One region of the Undibacterium sp. 5I2 genome, then DNA from elsewhere that is predicted to be linked to it. Evidence: predicted binding sites of a transcription regulator. Region 1 holds the regulator's gene; each other region holds the start of a gene.
What was found. The regulator sigma-54, encoded in region 1, starts transcription at its own class of promoters, with help from an activator protein. The targets are predictions, from matches to a motif close to TGGCANGNAANCTGCTTT.
Positions count from the first base shown of each region.

Region 1 (5,668 bases):
TAGCCAAGCCATGGCGCTGTCGGGCGGCGAACGGCGACGCGTAGAAATCGCCCGGGCGCTGGCGACCAACCCACGTTTCGTGCTGCTCGATGAACCGTTCGCCGGTGTCGATCCGATTGCTGTCATCGAAATTCAGCGCATCGTCGGCTTTCTCAAAGAGCGCGGCATCGGCGTCTTGATCACCGATCACAATGTGCGTGAAACTCTGGGCATTTGTGACCACGCCTACATCATCAACCAAGGTGCCGTGCTGGCCAGCGGCAAACCGGACGACATCATCCAAAATGAGTCAGTGCGTCGGGTTTATTTGGGAGAACATTTCCGCATGTGACGGGAAGAATCATGAAACAAAGCCTGCAACTTCGTACCTCCCAGCACTTGGCATTGACACCACAATTACAGCAATCGATACGCTTGCTGCAATTGTCAACCTTGGAGCTGCATCAGGAACTGGAAAATCTGCTGCTCGAGAATCCACTGCTCGAGCGCGTCGACGACCCGCTCGAGCACGCCGTGCGTTTGTTGGCCGACGGTGCCATCAACAGCGCCAGCAGCACGCCTGATGCCGGCATGGAAACAGCGTTGCCGCAGGAAGCCGCCAGTGCCAGCACAGAAGCAGTGGCCGAGATCGAGGTGCCGATCAATGACAGCGTCAGTGCCGCTCAAGATGACTGGAGCGATGTCGCACCCGGCCAGCGCAACGATGATGACGATGAAGGCTTTCGTCAACTCGAAGCCAGTCATATCAGCCTGCGCGAACACTTGCTCGAACAAATGCGTCTGAGCTTGCGTATTCCGCGCGACTTGGCCTTGGTCGAATTGATCATCGATGCCATCGATGATCATGGCTACCTGACTGAGACGCTCGATGAAATTCATGCCAGCTTGCCGCTGGAATTATGCGTCGAAGCCGAAGAGTTGTCATTTGCATTATGTATGGTGCAGAGCTTCGATCCACCCGGCGTCGGTGCGCGTCACGTGGCCGAATGTTTGGCCCTGCAAATCAAACGCTTGCCGCAGATCGCCTTCGTCACGCGGCGACTGGCGCTGGCAATTATAGAAACACAACTGCCGCTGTTCGCCCAGCGCGATTTCGGCAAACTCAAAAAAATCTTCGATTGCGATGATGAAGACTTACGCGAAGCGCAAACCGTGATCCGCATGTGCCAACCACGTCCAGGCAGCAGCTTTGCGCTCAACAGTTCCGACTATGTGGCACCGGACGTGATCGTCAAAAAATCAGCCAATGGCTGGCAAGTTTTACTCAATCAAGACGTGATGCCCAAGCTGCGGGTGAACAATATGTATGCCAATATCATGCGCCAAAATCGCGGTGATACCTGTATGGCACCGCAGTTGCAAGAAGCACGTTGGTTGATCAAAAATATGCGTCAACGTTTCGAAACAATTTTGCGTGTCGCCCAAGCGATAGTGGAAAGACAACGGAACTTTTTCACCCACGGTGCCGTTGCCATGCGACCCCTTGTGTTGCGCGAAATAGCTGATACACTAGGTCTACACGAGAGCACTATTTCTCGTGTAACAACGCAAAAATACATGCTCACCCCGCATGGTATGTTTGAGTTGAAGTATTTTTTCGGCAGTCATGTAGCGACGGAAACCGGCGGCGAAGCTTCATCCACCGCGATCCGCGCACTCATCAAGCAATTGATAGGAGCAGAAGACCAGAAAAGCCCACTCTCTGACAGTAAAATCGCAGACATGCTGGGTGAACAGGGTATGGTGATTGCTCGGCGTACCGTTGCAAAATACCGTGAAGCTCTGAAAATCCCCCCGGTCAGTATGCGTAAATGTTTTTAAACAGACCTTGAAATCACGTTTTACATTGCTATATATAATTTAGCTCGAACGCATCTTTTCAATGAGCTGAAGATAGATCACCCTAGCAAGTACCATCATCATAGGAGCGTAGTATGAATCTCACCATCAGTGGACATCACGTCGAAGTAACTCCTGCAATTCGTGAATACGTACATACCAAACTTGAGCGTGTCCGGCGACATTTTGATCAAGTTATTGATATCGCTGTCATTCTGACTGTCGATAAGCTCCGCGAAAAAGAGAAGTGCCATAAGGCCGATATTAATCTGCACATCAGCGGTAAAGACATCCACGTTGAAAGCCTGGCACATGACTTGTACGCAGCCATCGATGCCCTCATCGACAAGCTCGATCGGCAAGTCATCAAACACAAAGATAAGATTCAGGAACACCCACATGAAGCGATCAAGCATATGCCTGATCCCGCGTCGGCGTAATTGATCTGACTCTTACTCTGTGAAAGTAAAAAGGACGCCTCAGCGTCCTTTTTTCATCTGCATGCCACCAGCCCGGGACACCGGCTAAAATACACTTTTCCCTTTGAGCGGTCATATCATGAGCGAACACATTCTCACCTCGGTCAACAATCAGATTGCCTACCTTTGCATGGACCGTCCGGCCGCGCTCAATTCGCTCTCACTGGAAATGGTCCGCACCCTCAGCGCACAGTTGCTGGCCTGGCGTGAGGATACCAGCATTCGCGCCGTAGTCATCCACAGCAGCGCAGAGAAAGCCTTCTGTGCTGGTGGTGACATCCGCTTTTTTTATGAAGTCGGCAGCGTCGGCCCGGTCGGCGGCAGCGCCCTCTTGGAAGATTTTTTCAGCGAAGAATACGCGCTCAATCATTTGATTCATTTCTACCCTAAGCCCTACATCGCCATCATGAATGGCGTGGTCATGGGTGGCGGCATGGGTGTTGCTCAAGCCGGCCCGGCATGCCGCCTGCGCATCGTCACCGAGCGCACCAAGATGGCTATGCCGGAAGTAAATATCGGTTTATTCCCCGATGTCGGCGGTGGCTATTTCCTGTCGCGTTGCCCCGGTCAAATCGGTACTTACCTTGGCCTGTCCGGCGACATCATCACTGCCGCCGATGCCCTGTATGCCGACCTGGCCGATGTCTTCGTCCCAACCGCCGAATTGCCAGCACTGTTCGAGTTGCTGGCGCACAGCGATGCGCTCGATCTGCGCGCAGCCATACGTGAATTTGCCGCGCCATTCGCGCAACAAGCGCGGCCAGAGGCGAGCATGTTGGCGCGTGAACGGGCGCTGATCGATAGGCATTTCAGCGCAGCCAGCGTGCCAGACATCGTTACGACACTGAGCGCTGACGTCGCCGAATTCGCACAAAAAACCGCCGCCAATATGGCCAAACGTTCGCCGCTGCTGATGTGCGTGACGCGCGAACAACTGCGCCGCAGCGCCGGCATGACGGTATCCGATTGCTTGCGCATGGAACGCGGCATGGTGCGCCACTGTTTCACGCATGGCGAAGTACTCGAAGGGATACGCGCGTTGGTGGTGGAAAAAGACCATGCGCCGCAATGGCGACCGGCACAACTGAGCGAGGTCAGCAAGGCCATGGTGCAGGATTTTTTTGCGCCGGCGTGGCCCGACTATGCACATCCGCTGCGCGAGTTGCGCGGTTGACGATTGATTAAAAAAAGGGCAGCTGCAGCTGCCCCTTTTTCTATCCTGATAACTCAGTGCGCAGCACCGCCACCGAGATACGCGGCTTGTACCGCCGGATCATTCTGTAACTTGGCCGCCGGCCCATGTACCGAGATGCGACCGTTTTCCAGCACATAACCGTAGTCAGCCACCGCCAAGGCGGCAGCGGCGAACTGCTCGACCAGCAGCATGGTGATGCCTTCCTTCTTGAGCCGAGAAATGATGCGAAACACTTCATCGACCAAGATCGGTGCCAAGCCCATCGACGGTTCATCGAGCAAAATCACTTCGGGGTTGAGCATCACTGCGCGCGCCATCGCCAGCATTTGCTGTTCGCCGCCCGACAAGGTGCCGGCCAATTGATTGCGCCGCTCGCGCAAACGGGGAAACAACTCCATCGCTTTTTGCAAATCGCTGTCGATATCGCCGCGGGTGCGCGCATTGGTAAAGCGCGGAAACGCTCCCAATAATAAATTATCGGTCACGCTCATGGTCGAAAACACCCGCCGGCCTTCCGGCGAATGGGCCAAACCGGCACGTGCGATACGATGTGAATCGAGCCCGGTAATATCGTTACCGGCCAAACGCACGGTGCCCTCTTTCGGTTTCAACATGCCCGAAATGGCGCGCATGGTGGTGGTTTTTCCGGCACCGTTAGAGCCGATCAAGGTCACCACTTTGCCCTTCGGGACTTCGATGGAAATGCCATGCAATACTTGCACCTTGCCGTAGGCCGCGTGTAAATTTGAAATACTCAGCATACTGTTCTCCTTAGGCGCTGGCCGCGTTGGTGGCCGCAGCGAGATCGTCGCTGACACTGCCGCCGAGATAAGCCTCGATGACTTTCGGGTCGGCCTGCACATCGGCCGGCTTTCCTTCGCAAATTTTCTGACCAAAATCGAGCACCGTCACGGTGTCGCAGATCGACATCACCACATCCATATGATGTTCGATCAGAATGATCGTCACACCGTGGTCGCGAATTTTGCGAATGATAGCGATGAGCTCTTTGATATCGGGTGCGGTCAAGCCAGCCGCCGGTTCATCGAGCAACAATAATTGTGGATTGAGACCGAGCGCACGGCCGATTTCCAGCAAGCGTTGTTTACCATATGGTAAATTGCGTGCCTCTTCATTGGCTAAATCGGACAAACCGACAAACTGCAAAATACTCGCTGCCCGCGCCCGTGCCGCCTGCTCTTCACGGCGATAGCGCGGCGTATGCAGCATGACATCACCGACATGACTGCGGAAGGTACTGTGCAAACCAACCAAGACGTTTTCTATCGCCGTCATCTCACCGAACAGTTGCACATTCTGAAAAGTACGTGCCACCCCACCCAAAGCAATCGCCGACGGCGTCATGCCCGAAATCAGTTTGCCGGCAAATTCGACCACGCCATCGGTCGGTTTGTAGATGCCGGTGAGTACATTCATCATCGTGCTTTTACCGGAACCGTTAGGACCGATCAAGCCATGCACGGTGCCTTTGGCGATTTGCAGATCGACCTGATTCAAGGCTTTCAAACCACCGAACTGCATCAGAATTTGTCGGCCGCTGAGTAAAATACCGACGCGCTCGCCATTGGCTTTGGCTATCGCCAATTCATCACTCACCGCCAATTGTGCAGTATTGGCCACTAAATGGCGCGGGCCCTTGCCGAATAAGGCATTGACGAAACCGACGATACCATCCTGCAGGTAATACACGACAAACAAAGTCATCAAACCGAAAATCGTCAGCCGCCAGTCAGTGATATTTTCGAGCTTGTAAGAAAAGATCGCCATCCCCACCGTTGCCACTACTGGTACGGCCAATTCACGCACGGTCTTGCGTCCTTTAAACAGGGTGAAAGCAGCCCCGAGTACGCCGACTACGGCAGCCACCGTCGCGATCTGACGGAACAGTTCGATATCGGCCAACAGCGAAGGCAGCATCACCACAATGAAGGCACCGAGCAGCGAACCGATACGGCTTTTCCGCCCGCCCATGATGACCGCCAAGAGGAACAGTATGGTCAATTCAAAGTTGTACGTGTTCGGTGAAATATACTCTTCTGAATAGGCATACAAACTACCGGCCAAACCAGCCAAGGCGGCGCTGATCACGAAGGCGTAAACCTTGTAACGATACACCGACACGCCCATGCAGTCG
Region 1 is NZ_JASJVS010000078.1:3,836-9,503, reverse strand. It holds gene lptB (LPS export ABC transporter ATP-binding protein) at 1-331, shown strand, start outside; gene QN359_RS18055 (RNA polymerase factor sigma-54) at 343-1,821, shown strand; gene hpf (ribosome hibernation-promoting factor, HPF/YfiA family) at 1,935-2,279, shown strand; gene QN359_RS18045 (enoyl-CoA hydratase/isomerase family protein) at 2,398-3,492, shown strand; gene QN359_RS18040 (ABC transporter ATP-binding protein) at 3,546-4,274, opposite strand; gene QN359_RS18035 (branched-chain amino acid ABC transporter ATP-binding protein/permease) at 4,285-5,668, opposite strand, start outside.

Region 2 (5,668 bases), on a different contig from region 1:
GATACCGACGTAGGTGGCTTCCATAGGATCGTTGGTCACGACGGTAGCGGCGTTAGGTAATTTTTGCGCGACCGCGTAGTCTTTCCATTTTTTGATGAAAGCGGTATTGACCGGATTTTTAACCGATTCAAAATAATTCCACGCTGCCAGATGACCGACCAAAGGTTTGGTATCGACACCGCGCAATTCTTCCTCACCGACCGAGAATGCGACGACCGGCACATCGGTCGCTTTCAGACCGGCATTGCCAAGCTCTTTATAGAACGGCACATTGGAGTCACCGTTAATGGTCGAGATCACCGCAGTTTTGCCACCGGCAGCGAATTTTTTGATATTGGCCACGATGGTTTGGTAATCGGAATGACCGAACGGTGTGTAGACTTCATCGATATCGCTGTCTTTCACACCTTTACTGTGCAAGAACGCGCGCAGTATCTTGTTGGTCGTGCGCGGATAAACATAATCGGTGCCGAGCAAGACAAAACGCTTGGCCGCGCCGCCTTCTTTCGACATCAAATATTCCGTAGCAGGAATCGCTTGCTGATTCGGTGCGGCACCAGTGTAAAACACATTTTTTTCCAGCTCTTCGCCTTCATACTGCACTGGATAAAACAATAAACTGTTCAATTCTTTAAATACCGGCAGCACCGACTTGCGCGACACCGAAGTCCAGCAACCGAACACGACCGAAACTTTATCTTGGCCCACCAATTGGCGTGCCTTCTCTGCAAACAGCGGCCAGTTCGAGGCCGGATCGACCACCACCGGTTCGAGTTGTTTGCCAAGTACACCGCCCTTGGCATTGATCTCGGCGATCGTCATCAAAGCAACATCTTTCAACGATGTTTCCGAAATCGCCATCGTCCCCGACAGCGAATGCAAAATACCAACCTTAATCGTGTCGGCGGCGAGTGCCTGCGACATCCAACTTGTGGCGACGGCTAAGGTCAAGGCTTTCAAAACGATACGACGTGTCATGTTTGCTCCAGAGAGTGATTGAATGAAAGGTAAATCCGCTTCCACCTCAGAGATAGCAGTTTGCGTGCCAGCAATGCTCGCAGCAAAAACCAGAGCAGAGATCACTTATTGAACCAAAACAGGGAGAAACCAGCTCGTCATCTCGCCACCGCTACGGAACGGGATTTTTCGGTGCGAAGCTGAGTGAAAAACGTGCACGCTCAGCCAAACAAGCACCTCAGCCCCTGACACTGCTTAAGGCATGCGCGGATAACCGGTGATATCGGCAATCTCCTGATACAAAGGCTGCAAGCGTGCATACATCTTCTGATACACGCGCCGATACAGTGCATCGTAGATGGCGACATGTGCGGCAATCGGCTCAAAGCGTTGACCTACCCGCGTCATAGCCGTCATCGCGCTGTCGAAATCGGCATGCAAGCCCAAACCGACGGCAGCATCGATCGCCGCCCCCAGCGCCGAGGTTTCATAGATATGTGGACGCGTGGTTGGCAAGCCGAAAATATCGGCGGTCAACTGCATGGCCGCATCGCTTTGCGAACCACCACCGGACACGCGCAATTCCGTGATCGCCACACCGCTGCGCTGTTCAATACGCTCCTTCCCTTCGCGCAACGCATACGCCAAGCCTTCGAGTATGGCCCGATACATATGCGCACGCGTATGCACATCACCGAAGCCGATGATCGCTCCCTTGGCCTCGACACCGGGCATCTTGATACCCGGCGTCCAGTACGGCTGCAACATCAGACCCATGGAACCGGGTGGTACGGCATTGACCAAGTCATCAAACAATTCTTCCGCCACCCCACCGCGCAGCGCTGCCTGTGACTGCTCAGGGTGACCGAATTGCTCCTTGAACCAATTGACCATCCAATAACCACGAAAAATCTGCACCTCCGTGCTGTATTGCCCAGGAATGGCGGCCGGATACGGCGGAATGTAAGGCGTCACTTCCAGATAGCGCGCACTGGTCGTATTAATGGTGGCCGTGGTACCGTAGCTGAGACAGCCGATATGCGGCAAGCGACAGCCCGCCCCGATCACCTCGCAAGCCTTATCAGCCGCCGCCGCCACCAAGGGCGTACCGAGCGGGATACCCGTGGCTGCTGCGGCCGCGGCCGTGATCTGCCCGATCAGCGTCCCTGGTGCCGCCAAATCAGGCAAGCTGGCGCGTCGCACCGCCAGCGCCTGCCATTTCCAGTCAAACTTGCCGGCCCATTTCAAGCGCTTATAATCAAATGGCAGATAACCGACTTGCGAACCGATGGAGTCGATGAATTTTCCGCCCAAACGATAATTGAGATAACCGGACAGCATCAGATAATGCGCCGTCTTTTCCCAAATCTCCGGCTGCTGCGCCTTGATCCAGTTGGCCTCGGCCTCGCCACGAAAATAATTGATGGTTGAACTCACACCGGCCAATTTAAACAGGCCGCGCCACAGCACATGCAAGGGCGGCACATCATCGGTGCGACGTTGATCGAGCCAGGTAATGGCTGGGCGCAGCGGCTGACCGGCGGCATCGAGATTAATCACCGTACCGCGCTGCGTCGTCACCGCGACTCCGCGCACCGCCGCCGGCAGCGCACCGCTCTCGGCCCAGAGTAATTGACAAGCACGGCACACCGCCTGCCAATATTCTTCCACATCGTGCTCGGCCCAGCCCGGCTCGGTAGAAAAATAGGCGGTCAACGCCACCTGCGCTTTGGCAACGATATGCCCGTTCAAATCAAATAAAATCGCGCGCACACTTTGCGTACCATTATCGATTGCCAGAATAGTCGCTTGCGTCATAAGGAGAGCTCCACTGGTGTTGGCATGATCATTCCGTCGCAGGCAAAGCGTGACAAGTCTGCCACAACAGCAAATAAGCCGCTACTTCCTGCTCCCAACGAGCATCATCCCACCCCAGTTCCGGCTGACAGATGGCGCGAATACGCGGTAATTGCGCCACACCGCCGCCGCGCAGTAACAAACCGATACGGGTACGCCGCAACAGCAAATCCTCCAGATGGCACACGGCTTCACAGCGCGCCGCCCAACGTAACTCTACCCACAGCGTCAAGGTTCCGGCGATCAGTTCCAGCTCACCAGTCTGTGCCGCCGCCAACACTTGCGCTGCCAAAGCGCCGTAGTGACCGGCCAAACGCGCCGTCTGCGAGGCTGGCAAACCCGGCGGAGCGAAGCATTCAGCACTCACGTCAAACAAAGCCGTATTGCGCCAATCGGGCCGCCAAGCCGGCAACAAGGGGGCTAACTGGCGCAAGGCGTCGAGTGCAATCAAGCGAAACGTGGTCAGCTTGCCGCCGGCAACCGTCAACAAACCGCGCTCCAAGCAAATCGCATGATCACGCGTTTCTTTGGAGGGATCGGCCTTGCCACTGCCGACCACCGGTCTTACTCCGGCATAACTGGCGATGATATCGGCGCGTGTCAGGGCCAGTGCCGGAAACTGAAATGTCAGCGCCACCATCAAATACGCCAGCTCGGCCGCAGTGATGGCCGCCTCCTGCTGCAAATCATCGGTATGATCGACATCGGTCGTTCCAACCAAGGTCGCGCCTTCCCAAGGGTAAATAAAAACCGGCCGACCATCGATAGGATGCATCAGGCTGACAGCCTGCGCTACCGGCAAGCGCCAACTCGGCAGAATCACATGACTACCACGCAGCGGCCGCAAACGCGCTGCTGCACCTTGCTGCGCGCGCAAACGGTCGGCCCAGGCACCGGTGGCATTGATCACCGTCTTGGCTTGCAGTGTCAGCAGCGTACCAGTTTGCGCATCGCGCGCGACCACACCATGGGCACGCTCAGCGGTATACATAATCGACTCGACCGCGACATAATTGAGCGCCGTCGCACCGTAAGCCTGCGCCTGCTGCAACACCCGCAATACCAAGCGAGCATCATCAGTTTTCGCATCGCTGTAACACAAACCGCCCTTAAGACCAGCACGCAAAATATGCGGTGCCAAGCCTAAAAACTCATCGGCGCGAAAATAATGCCGCGCGCGCTGACCGGCCATAGCATCATAAATCGCCAAACCAAGGGAAAACAACCAACGCCCCGGACGACGACCACGGTAATCGGCAAAGGCAAAACTCTGCGGCTCGACCAAACCGCAAGCACCACTCATCAAAGCTTGCCGTTCGCGCACCGAATCGCGCGTGAGAAAAAATCTTCCCTGCTGGATATAACGCAAACCACCATGTACCAGCTTGGATGAGCGACTCGAGGTACCCCAGGCGAAATCACGCTGCTCTAGCAGTAACACTTTCAAACCACGGCGCGCCGCCTCCAGCGTGATGCCGGCCCCGGTTATGCCACCGCCAATAACGATCACATCCCAGTCGGCGACAGGGTCCAGCGCGGCCTGCACATGGGCCGAACGCGGCGCGCTCATGTCAGCCGCTCCGGCAAAGTTTTGTGCGGGTTCATCATTCCCTCAGGATCAAAATGTCGGTACACCGCCGCCATCGTCGCCAGACCAAGCGCGCCTTTCTCTGCTTGCAAATACGGCGCATGGTCTTGGCCGACACCATGTTGATGACTGATGGTACCGCCGTGCGCAACGATCGCCATGGCCGTCGCCGCTTTCAGGCGCTGCCAACGTGCCAGATCGCGCTCATAATCGCCACTGAGGCGAAACACAAAAGTGCTATAAACACTCGCGCCCTGCGCATACATGTGTGACAAATGGGTATACCCATGCACGCGCTCGCCGTCTTGTGCAAAGGCCTGCTGCGCCGCGCTTTCGAGTGCCGTCATCATATTTTTTACCTGCGGCCAGTTGCACGCGGTCTCCACCGTATCGATGGCATACCCCTGCTGCCACAGGCTGTTACGCAGATAAACGTTCTTGAAGCGACCATGCCGCCATTTCTCGCCGATGGCCCGACCAACGGCAATACCGCCGTGTGCCCGCGCCAGTCGGCGTGCTGGTGCCAGCGCAGTGCGTACTGCCGCGGCATCACCACTGGCACCGACCAGCAACAAACAGCGCTGCTCGCCACAGCCGCGCCACGCCAAATAACGCTGTAGCAAGGCGAGCAGCCGGCTCGCTCCAGCCAACTGCAAACTCGTCGCCGTTTCCGCCGCATTTGACAAACGCAGCATCGACAAGCCCGGCACAGCACGGACAATTTCCATCACGGCGCTTTGCGCCGCATCCCACTGCGGAAAAAAGAAAGCATGAAATTCTTCCGTCGCCGGCTGTGCTCGCACCCGCACCGTCACCTCGGTGAGGATGCCGATACGTCCTTCCGAGCCAAGCACCAACTCGCGCAAATCGAGGGCCGCGGCCGAGGCGGGAAAACTCGGCAAGCTCAAGGTTCCGCGCGGCGTTTCAACCCGCCCGCCGGCAAACAGCTGCTCGATGCGCCCATAGCGCAACGATTGCTGACCAGATGAACGTGTCACCACCCAACCGCCCAAGGTCGAATACTCGAACGATTGCGGAAAATGACCGAGCGTGTAAGCATGCGCGCGCAACTGCGCCTCCAAATCAGGGCCAAATACCCCGGCACCAAACGTCGCCAGCTGCGCCTGCGTATCCAAATTCAGCAATTGCGACATCCTGCGCATATCAACCGAGATCACAGCACGCGCCGTCAGCGGTACCGTCAGGTGACCGACTACACTGGTGCCACCGCCATAAGGAATCAAGGCGATGCCATGCGCGCTGGCA
Region 2 is NZ_JASJVS010000019.1:62,288-67,955, forward strand. It holds gene urtA (urea ABC transporter substrate-binding protein) at 1-978, opposite strand, end outside; gene QN359_RS09050 (FGGY-family carbohydrate kinase) at 1,213-2,775, opposite strand; gene QN359_RS09055 (glycerol-3-phosphate dehydrogenase/oxidase) at 2,804-4,384, opposite strand; gene QN359_RS09060 (FAD-binding oxidoreductase) at 4,381-5,668, opposite strand, start outside.
Region 2: the regulator sigma-54 is predicted to act here: its motif matches at 1,031-1,048, upstream of urtA (urea ABC transporter substrate-binding protein).

Region 3 (5,668 bases), on a different contig from region 1:
AGCGCAAAAAATAAGGCTCTCACGTGGAGAGCCTTATAAATACTGGCGGAGAAACGGGGATTCGCCCACACCGGCGCGGGCCGCTGGCGCGCTGGTAAGCGCGCCCCTTCGAATCCCCGGCGGGAGCCAAACTCTTGGCTCCCTTTTCTCCGAACAAAAAAATACCCGCTAAAGCGGGTATTTTTATATTCTTGGCGGAGAAACGGGGATTCGCCCACACTGGCGCGGGCCGCTGGCGCGCTGGTAAGCGCGCCCCTTCGAATCCCCGGCGGGAGCCAAACTCTTGGCTCCCTTTTCTCCGAACAAAAAAATACCCGCTAAAGCGGGTATTTTTATATTCTTGGCGGAGAAACGGGGATTCGAACCCCGGGTAGGCTATGAACCTACGCACGCTTTCCAGGCGTGTGACTTAAACCACTCATCCATCTCTCCTTTTTCATAACCGCATTACTGCAACGGCGACGAAGCTCGCTATTCTAGCAAATTATTCGCGCTGAGGGAAGTGTTTGCGTTGCTGCCAGTGAAATCATGCGCCCAACCATGGTAAGTCGTGCGCGCACCAGCCACCGATGGTTTTTCTATGGCCGGCAGCATCTTTGTCACCCTCAAAGCCCTGCAGAATATCAAAACAAGCGCTGTAACCATGTTCGTGAGCTAATTTCGCCGCATGGCGCGAACGAACGCCGGAGCGGCATAGGAATAACAGCACGGTGTCGCGTTGCGCGCTAATTGCTTGTAATTGCTGCATGAAATCAGGATTTGGCATACCGCCTGGATATAAGGACCACTGCACCGAAAAATGCTGCGTCGGCTCGATGTCTACCCGTCCTACCCAATCACGTTCGGCGGCGGTACGTACGTCAATCAGCAAGATGCGCGGATCTTCGCGCAAAACGCTCCAAGCGTCGGCTGGAGTGAGGGCGCCGGCATAGGGCAGGGCTTGTTGCAAGCCCTCGGTGCGGGCTAATTGTATTCGTAAGGCTTCAGACATGGGATCTTCCTTTCAAAGCAAAAAATAGAACAAGACTGAAAAATTATGCCTGAAACGGCGCAGTGTTAGATTGAGCGGGCAGTTCCGGTGCTGGTCGACCAAATAAATACCCCTGAAAAGCATGGCAATCCTGACTTTGCAAGAATGCGCGTTGTGCTTCGGTTTCGACCCCCTCGGCAATCACCGCCAAGCCCAGGCTCTTGCCCAAGCCGATGATAGTACGCGTAATGGCTGCATCATTCGGGTCAAGCAAGATATCGCGCACGAAAGACTGGTCTATCTTCAATTGATCGAGCGGCAAACGTTTCAGATAACTGAGTGAAGAATAGCCGGTACCAAAATCGTCGAGCGAAAAACACACTCCGTGCGATTTCAACTGATTCATCTTCTGTATCGTCTCTTCTATATTTTCTACCAATAAACTTTCTGTCAATTCGAGTTTCAGCTTGCAAGCGGAGATCGCAGTCTGCTGTATCGTCGTCAGCACGATCGCGACAAAATCGGCTTGCCGGAACTGGCGCGCGCTGACATTGACCGCCATCGTCAGCTCAGCGGTGGCCGGATCATTCTCCCACAGCCGCAATTTTTTACATGCCGCCTGCAACACCCAAGTACCAAGCGGGATGATCAAGCCCGATTCTTCCGCTAAGGGAATGAAATCGGCCGGTGCAATCATGCCCTTGTGCGGATGCTGCCAGCGTACCAGTGCTTCAGCACCGATGGTATGGCCGGCGCTATTAACTTGCGGTTGATAATACAAAATAAATTGGTTCTCACTCAAACCGCAACGCATATCCGCTTCCATGGTCGCGCGCGCCGTCACCATGCTGAGCATGTGCGGATCGAAGAAGCGCACATGACTGCCATCTTCGGCTTTGGCTTGATACATCGCCACTTCTACTTGCTTGAGTAATTCCTCAGCCGAGCTACTGTCGCCGTTGAATAATTGTATTCCTATGCTGGCGCTGGTGTGATAGTCATGCCCATCAATCCAGTAGGGCAGTTTTAATTGTTCGAGTATATTGGTGGCGTTGGTTTTGGCCATGATTGCGGTCGGCCCGATTTGATCGCTGAGGTTTTCCAGAATCAAGGCGAACTCATCGCCACCGATGCGCGCCAGCGTATCACCCTTGCTGATGTTTTGCGCCAGTCGTAGAGCAACCTGCTGCAGCAGTAGGTCGCCGGTAGCATGACCGTGAATATCGTTTATCGTCTTGAAATTATCGAGATCGAGAAACAAGACCGCGCCATGTCGCAGATTGCGTGAATTGCTGGCCAAACCATGCTGTAAACGATCGAGCAATAGGCGTCGATTGGCCAGGCCAGTTAATGGATCATGATAGGCCAGATGTTCAAGCTTGGCTTCGGTCGCTTTGCGCTGGGTAATATCTTGCATCGCCGCGACGTAATGAATCGGCTTGCCATCCTTGGCTTTGACTGCCGTAATCGTCAGCCACTCCGGATAAATTTCACCGTTTTTACGGCGGTTCCAGATTTCTCCCTGCCAGTAACCGTATTCGTCCAGCTGTGTCGACATGTCTTGGTAGTAACTGCTGCCATGCATTCCCGACTTCAATAAGCGCGTGCTCTGGCCCAGCGCTTCCTCGCGTGAGTAACCGGTCATGCGCGAAAACGCCTGGTTGACGCGTAAGATAGTACGATGTTCGTCGGTAATCACCATACCCTCTTGGCCTTCGAAGGCAATGGCGGCAATTTGCAAATCGGCTTCGATACGCTTACGTTCTGTCATATCTTGCAATACACCGATGCGCCGCACGATGAGACCATCACGACCCCTGTCCAGCTCTACTTGCGACAAGACCCAGCGAATTTCACCATCAATCAGCAGTCTGTATTCCACCTCATAGCGTTCGCCCGCCAAACTTTCTTGCCACAGCTGCAGGATGCGTTCGCGGTCCAGTGGGTGAATTTGATCGATCACCAAATCGCGGTTTATCCGTGTGCCGGCGGTGATACCCCAGATGCGACGGGCTTCGTCCGAACATTCCATGTCCAAACTGCCGGCGTAATTGATCCAGCTACCGGTACGCGAAATCATTTGCGCCCGGCACAGATCGGATTCGCGCAGCGCCAGCTCGGCGGTGCGGTCGGTAATCGTTTTTTCCATGCGGCGCTGCTGTATGCGCGCCTCTAACACCAGTCTTACCAAGGCCGCCAGCAGCAAGGCGAACAACAGTGCCGCGCCGATTTGCCCAGCCTGTACCCATCCCTCAGCCTTGCTGCCGGCACTCATCACATCCAAGGTCCAGATACTGTTCGGCAGGTTCAAGGTTTGCCGCGCAATATACTGTGCTTGGTAGGCTTTGCTTTGATCGATTATCTGAGGCAGGCCGGTGCCGGGATTATTGCGCCACAATTGATATTCATGACCACGCGCAGCGAGCGCAGCCAGTCCGGTTTTTTTCAACAATTCAGGCACTGAAATCACCACCGTTACCAGGCCCCAGAATTTTCTCTCGCCATGTTCGAGGTTCAAAAACACTGGTAAGCGTCCGACCACACCGACATCGCCGCGTGACAGCGTGAACGGGCCGGCCAGGCTCAATTGACCGGTATTTTTTGCCAGTTGGGCTTCTGCTCCACGTAGCGGATCGGTCAACAGGTTAATGCCCAAGCCGATCGTGCGCCAAGCGCTCGGTACGACTTCGCGCGTAATGCCATCGGGTGCCAGATAAAATGCCAAAATATCGGGTTGATAAACCAAGATCCGGCTGGCGAAGCTCTCGAAATTCGTCACCATACCATGTTGTTCATGCACCAGCGCCGCGACCGCATAGGTGGCCGACAGGGCTTGCATGATCTTATGTTCCAGTGCGCGCGCCTGCAGGGTGGCCAATTCATTGGTGCTTGCCAGCGCTTCGTTCTGTCGTGCTTGGTTTAATTGCTCGATCAGGTGCAGACCAACTGCCGATGCGCCGCAAAAAACCAGTGCGGCGCAAAACAGCGGGTTGGTGACAAACTGACGAAAGAATCGCGGCATGATAAGAGTAGGGAAAGCGAAATGATGAAAGTCACACGAACTTAATCCACGTTTTTTATGGTTCTATTTGCAATAAAACCGCATGGCAGTGTATCTTTGAGGGCAATGCAGAACAGTGTCTCAACGATAGCTAACAGCTAAATGCGAGTCAATCTCATTATTACCCTATTCAGACAGTAGCTGATGTGGATCAATGAACACATAAAAATTAATTTTAATATAATTATGTATCTTTGGGGAAACTTAGATGTCCAATTCGAGGATGGGCTATCGATTTATTGGTGCGCACCAAAAAAAGGAGTTTTTCCAGATAAAATTTGTTTTCGCACCAAATAAATGCGCAAAGAGCAAAGTTGCACTATCTTGGTGCTCTGCTGTGGTGCTTGCCAATATGCAGTGGTGCAATCATCCTTGCATGAAACAGTATGCAAAACAAGGATTTAGCAAAAACTGTATTTGTTTATGCGCAGACCGGAAGGTGGCATAGTTTCTGCTATCATCCTTAATTGAGTTCAGCCCTCAGATCCATGCCGGTGCTGCAGCGCAGGTTTTCTCCTGCGCGCTTGCGGTACCGTGATGCCAGAGGCCGGGCTCGGCTTTTTTTCCTATCAGGTGCGTAGTTTATTGCGCCTACCTTGGTATGACTTATTTCCGAATTTATTTTTAGCGCTACTTGAGGAGTTTCACATGGCAATGACAGCCGCAGAAGTCTTGAAAATGGCGAAAGACAACGAAGTAAAATTCGTTGATTTTCGCTTTGCTGATACACGAGGCAAAGAACAGCACGTAACTGTTCCAGTTTCTCAGTTCGATATGGATAAATTCGAATCCGGTCACGCATTCGACGGTTCCTCCATCGCTGGCTGGAAAGGCATTGAAGCTTCCGATATGTTGTTGATGCCGGATCCGAATACCGCCAACATCGATCCATTCATGGAAGAAACCACATTGTTCATGCAATGTGACGTGATCGAGCCATCCGATGGCAAAGGTTACGACCGTGATCCACGTTCCATCGCCAAACGCGCTGAAGCGTATTTGAAATCCTCCGGTATCGGTGACACTGCTTACTTCGGTCCAGAACCAGAATTCTTCATTTTCGACGGCGTCCGTTGGAAAGTCGATATGTCTGGCTGTTTCGTCAAGATTGATTCCAATGAAGCATCGTGGAGCAGTGGCGAAAAAATCGAAGGCGGCAACACCGGTCATCGTCCGGTGGTCAAAGGCGGTTACTTCCCAGTTCCACCAGTCGACAGCTTCCAAGACATGCGTTCGGAAATGTGCCTGATCCTCGAATCGCTCGGCATCCCTGTCGAAGTGCATCACCATGAAGTCGCTGGTGCCGGTCAAAATGAAATCGGTACTAAATTTTCGACCCTGGTAGAACGCGCCGACTGGACACAAAATCTGAAATATGTAGTCTGGAATGTCGCTCACACCTATGGTAAAACAGCGACGTTCATGCCTAAGCCTATCGTTGGCGACAACGGTTCGGGTATGCATGTGCATCAATCGATCTGGAAAGACGGTAAAAATCTGTTCGCTGGCGACGGCTATGCCGGTCTGTCCGACTTCGCACTGTATTACATCGGCGGCATCATCAAGCATGCCAAAGCACTCAATGCGATCACCAATCCAGGTACCAACTCGTACAAACGTTTGGTTCCAGGCTATGA
Region 3 is NZ_JASJVS010000029.1:37,877-43,544, forward strand. It holds tRNA gene QN359_RS11760 (tRNA-Ser) at 342-432, opposite strand; gene QN359_RS11765 (rhodanese-like domain-containing protein) at 527-991, opposite strand; gene QN359_RS11770 (EAL domain-containing protein) at 1,035-3,992, opposite strand; gene glnA (type I glutamate--ammonia ligase) at 4,680-5,668, shown strand, end outside.
Region 3: the regulator sigma-54 is predicted to act here: its motif matches at 4,472-4,489, upstream of glnA (type I glutamate--ammonia ligase).

Region 4 (5,668 bases), on a different contig from region 1:
GCTCGAACTCGTGATTGATTTCCTTGACCAATTTATGCACTGCCTTGGCCACCGAAACCGTACTGGCATCGCGCGACTTGGTGATCTGCATGCCGACGTTGGGTTTACCGCTACGGATAGATAAACTGTCCAGATCAGCGAAGCCATCGGCTATCGTCGCCACCTGCGCCAAGCGCACGATTTGCTCGCCATTGCGTTTGACCACCACACTTTGAAATTCATCGGGCGACTCGATTCGGCCTACCAGACGGATACTCTCTTCATCCAAGTTTCCGCGCAGCTTACCCACCGGCGCATTGGTATTTTGATTGCGCAAGGCGTTCACTACATCGCTGACCGACACATTATATTCGCGCAATTTTTCGGCCCGCAGCAATACCGACAACTCACGTTTGAGCGAGCCGTTCACGCGCACCGTCGCCACCCCTGATATGCCACGCAAGCGGTCGGCCAGCTTGTCTTCGGCTAAGCGCGAAATTTCCGCATGGCTTAAAGTTTTCGACGACAAAGCCATATTTAAAATCGGCTGGGCCGCCGGGTCCCAACGCTGGATAACCGGTTCGCGCATTTCGGTCGGCATTTTGTAGCGCACGCTGGAGATCACATTGCGTACCTCATCCGAGGCTTCGATCATATTCTTTTTAAAATTGAACATGATATCGAACTGCGCCACGCCTTCATTGGCCGAGGCATTGAGCTCGGTCACGCCCTGCACACTGAGTAAAGATTTTTCCAAACGATTAATGATTTCGCGTTCCACCGTATCGGGCGAGGCACCAGGAAAATTAATGATGACCGACAAACCCGGTACTTCCACATCGGGATTTTGATTCACGCGTAATTTACTCAAGGCCAGTAAGCCCATGGCCATGAGCGCGATGATCATGACAATCGTCGCGACCGGCCGCTTGATACTGAAATCAGATAAAAACATGATTAATTTCCTCGCACAGCAGGTGCCACCGGTGCCGCTTTATTGGCTGCTACCCGGGTAATCGTCTGGGCATCGTGAAAGCCCGAGTTCGGACTACGCATCAGCACATCCCCCGGTGCCAAACCGCTGCGCACCTCATAATTACCGCTGCGTTGCTCGCGTTTGCCGAGCACGACGTCGACCCGTTTGAGTATCGTGCCGGCAACGCGCCAGACATAGACCTGATCACCGGCGCGCACCAAGGCCGCTTCCGGCAGCGTCAAGGCATTCACCGTACTGGCTTCGATTACGCCTTCGGCAAACAAACCGGCCACACGCGGTTGGTTGGCATCGATAAAACCGACTTGTACCTCGACCTGACGCGTGACATCGTTGGCCGCCGGATCGACCCGCGTCACTTTGCCATGAAATTCTTGACCGGTATAACCATTGATACGGAAACTCACCACTTGTCCAACTTTAACGATGGCAATCTTATCAGCCGACACATTGCCAACGAAGCGCATGCTGGTCGGATCGATCACTTTCACTAATTCCTTGCCCAGCGTTGCCGTGTCTCCCGCCGAGACTTTGCGTTCACTGACCACGCCGTCAAACGGCGCGCGCACCACCGTGCGCTGTAATTGTTGGCGTGCCGTGGTAGCGCGGGCGCGGGCGGCCGATACTTCGCTGCGCGCCGCGTCGACTTTGAGCTCGGCATCATCGAGCGCTTGCAATGAGGTCATGCCCGAGGCACGCAGCGTCTTGAGCCTTTGCAGCGAGCGGTCGGCCTGATCCATCGCCAGCGTGGCGCTGCGGGCATTGTCTTCGGCCGAATTGAGGTTATCGCGGATCGCCGTTTCATCCAATCTGACCAGCACATCGCCGCGCTTGACGCCGTCGCCGTTCTCTTTCAACACCTGCAGCACGATGGCTTGTACTTCCGCACGCAGATCGGCTTTGCGTTCCGGCTGTACCGAACCGGTAATCACCGGGCCGGAGTTGATTTCATTGCTGCTGACGATAAACACATCTTCGGGAGCGATCAGCAGCGCTGGCGTCGTCTTATTTCCCCCCTGCCCAGCCGTGGCCGCAACTGGCATGGGCGATTTTGTCGCCTCAGCATCTTTTTGATTGCTACAGCCGACCAAGGACGCACCGATGGCGGCGATGAAGAGTAATTTAGGTAACATGGCAAATCCGGTTGAAAGGCACAGGGATAGACGAATCCAGCAGTATTCCGCAGCTAGCCGACTTGGACAAGCGGTAAATGCCAAAGTTGCACTATTTGTGGATGAAACGCAAAATTTGAGGGATGAACGGTCAGCCGTGTGTCAGCAATCGAGCGACTGCTCTGCCAGTAAAGTGGCCAGTAAGCCTGCGGCAGCATCTTCTATGTAGTCGAGCACCTGTTCGAATCCTGCGGCACCGCCATAATATGGATCGGGCACTTCGTCCGCCTCGGTGGTGATCGCATAGTTCATGAACAAGGCCACTTTATGACGATGCGGCAGCGGACAGGCCGCTTCTAACAATGCCAAATTGTGTTTGTCCATTGCCAGTAGTAAATCGAAGCTGGCAAAATCGTCGGCCTTGATTTGCCGTGCTCGGAGGTGTTGTAAATCATAAGAGCGCAGCAAGGCAAAATGTTGTGAGCGCGAATCGGGCGCTTCGCCGATATGTTGCAGATGTGTGCCGGCCGAATCGATATGTAAACGCTGACCTAAGCCGGCCACTTCGAGCTTGGCGCGTAGGATAGCTTCTGCTGTTGGCGACCGGCAAATGTTGCCTGTGCAAACGAACAGTATCGAGGTAATGGCATGCATGTCGGGATGGCGGCTATAAGTTCCGGTAGTTTATCTTACACGTGACAACTGAAATGAAATGTCAAAAATCGATAAATCGGGCCGTGTTATGATGCCCTCGTTCCTATTTTGAGTTCCCTCGATGATGACTTTCAGCGCTACGGCCAGTGCCCCTTTTCCCTGTACCTTGCGGCCCGCTACGGCGGCCGATGCCACTGCCATCGCCACGCTGGTCAACAGCGCTTACCGCGGCGACAGCAGCCGTCAAGGCTGGACCACCGAAGCCGATTTACTGGCTGGCCCACGCATCTTGGCACCCGAGGTGCTCGATTTGGTGGCCGCCGCCGATTCTCTTATTTTGTTATGTGTACGCGACAGCGAGCTGATCGCGTGCGTGCAATTGAAAAAAGACCGTAGCTCGGCCTACTTAGGTATGTTCGTCGTGCGTCCCGGTTTGCAAGGCCAAGGCTTAGGCAAATATTTCATGCACGCGGCCGAACAGCATGCGCGTCAATTGTGGCAAGCCGAAACGGTGTGGATGACTGTCATCAGCATCCGTCCCGAACTGATCGCCTACTACCAGCGGCGTGGCTATGTCCGTACCGGGCGCACCCTGCCGTTTCCACACAATGCCAAAGAAAGCATGCTCGTTGAGCATCTGGAATTTGATGTGTTGGAAAAATCACTGACGCCGGAACACCCATAAAGCAACACACAGCGCGCTGCCGATGGCGTAGAGCCAGCCGGTATCGCTGCCGCTGAGGTAGGGATAGAACATCAGGGCCACGCCAGTCCACTTGATTTTGCTGTGCGCGTGGGTTTTACCGAAACGGTAGGCGGCGTAACCGATGATGCCAAACACGATAGCCCCGAACAGATAGGCTGGGGAGGGCAGTAAGCCGAGCAACAACTGTTGTGCCTCATCGGGGTTCATCATAGCTCTCCGGCGGCAGGTCCGCGCTCAAGACAGCAGCAAGATTGCGATCGAGGTAGATATGCCTGCACTAAAGAGCAGGGTGCGTAGTGTCGCCAGATTCGCCAGATACGCCGCGATATAGACGATGCGCAAACCGATAAACAGCATCGCCAACTGATCGACGCGCGCTTGCTCGGCATGCCCTTGCTGCGCCAAAATCACTGCCGCACAAAACAAGGGCAAGGCTTCCCAGCCGTTATTCTGCGCGGCATTCGCACGTTGTTGCCAGCCCTTGAGCGCATTGCTCCAACTGCGCGGATCATGATTATCATACAGTTCGTCAGCCTTGCCGCGCCGCGCTGAGGCGGCCTTGGCTAAACCAATCGTGACAATCGGTAGTAAGCAGGCGCTGAGTACGCACCAGTTGGCAATGTTCATGGTCTTCCTTTCACAGTGGAGCCGCCATCATAGCAAGCATCCTTCTCTTCGCAGGCTAATTTTTGCTTGAAAGAGCCGATTCAATTCGCGCTCTTCCTGTACGGCAAGATTATTCGATCGCACCAAAATGCGGAGTAATAACGCATCATTTCAGCGCGCCAGCCTCGAAAAAAATATATTTTTTTCATATTCCTCATAAATATCAAGGAATTACGAATGCGCACCAGAATGGAACGGTTTTTGCTTAATCGAACAGTTCTATTTCATAGTTGCACTAAATTGGGGATAAAAATGGATGGACTGAGAAACGGCGCCGACGCGCTCTTTGTATTACTTGGCGCAATCATGATCTTAGCGATGCACGCCGGGTTTGCTTTTCTTGAACTCGGCACGGTCAGGTCGAAAAATCAGGTGAATGCGCTGGTGAAAATTCTGGTTGATTTCGCTATTTCAACGCTAGCCTATTTCTTCATCGGCTATGGCGTCGCTTACGGCGTTGATTTCTACGCCTCTGCCGAGGTACTGGCAAATAAAAATGGTTACGAGTTGATCAAATTTTTCTTCTTGCTCACCTTTGCCGCCGCAGTACCTGCCATCATCTCTGGCGGCATTGCCGAACGCGCAAAGTTTTATCCCCAATTGATCGCCACCGCCTGTCTGGTCGGTTTCGTCTACCCACTGTATGAAGGCATCGCCTGGAATCAGCGTTTTGGCATACAAGCCTGGTTGAAGGCCAGCTTCTCGGCGGAATTCCACGATTTCGCCGGATCCGTGGTGGTGCATGCAGTTGGCGGTTGGGTCGCCCTGCCAGCCGTCTTACTGCTTGGCGCTCGCAGCGGTCGCTATATGAAAAACGGTGCCGTAGCCGCGCATCCGCCCTCGTCGATACCCTTTCTGGCGCTCGGTGCATGGATCTTGACGGTAGGCTGGTTTGGCTTCAACGTCATGAGCGCGCAGTCGCTGGAAAAAATGAATGGCTTGGTGGCGCTTAATTCTCTCATGGCCATGGTCGGCGGTACGCTGGCGGCCTTGGTATTGGGAAAAAACGATCCAGGTTACGTGTATAACGGGCCATTGGCCGGCTTGGTGGCCGTTTGTGCCGGATCCGACCTCATGCATCCGCTCGGCGCACTCGCCACCGGTGCAATTGCCGGTGCCATCTTCGTCTCGATGTTTGCACGCACTCAAAATAAATGGAAGATCGACGATGTCCTCGGGGTCTGGCCCTTGCATGGCTTATGCGGCACCTGGGGTGGTTTGGCCGCTGGTATTTTCGGACTCAAGGCTTGCGGTGGTATGGGGGGCGTGAGTTTTATGTCACAGCTCATCGGTACCGGCTTGGGCGTGGCGATTGCGCTGACCGGTGGCTTTGTCATTTACGGCGCGCTGAAACGGAGTATGGGCATACGCCTGAGCCAAGAAGAAGAATTCCAAGGTGCCGATCTGTCGATCCATCATATCTCCTCGACGCCGGAGCGGGAATCGCGCTGGTAGCCGTAGTCCAGTAACTATGCGGTACACAAAGCGTGCGATACCAGCACGCTTTTTTTTCGTCATTGCCCCCCCAGGCTGCCGATTAAAAAAATAAATAAAAAA
Region 4 is NZ_JASJVS010000030.1:405-6,072, reverse strand. It holds gene QN359_RS11845 (efflux RND transporter permease subunit) at 1-934, opposite strand, end outside; gene QN359_RS11840 (efflux RND transporter periplasmic adaptor subunit) at 937-2,106, opposite strand; gene QN359_RS11835 (low molecular weight protein-tyrosine-phosphatase) at 2,248-2,739, opposite strand; gene QN359_RS11830 (GNAT family N-acetyltransferase) at 2,861-3,424, shown strand; gene QN359_RS11825 (hypothetical protein) at 3,401-3,652, opposite strand; gene QN359_RS11820 (MAPEG family protein) at 3,680-4,072, opposite strand; gene QN359_RS11815 (ammonium transporter) at 4,364-5,566, shown strand.
Region 4: the regulator sigma-54 is predicted to act here: its motif matches at 4,302-4,319, upstream of QN359_RS11815 (ammonium transporter).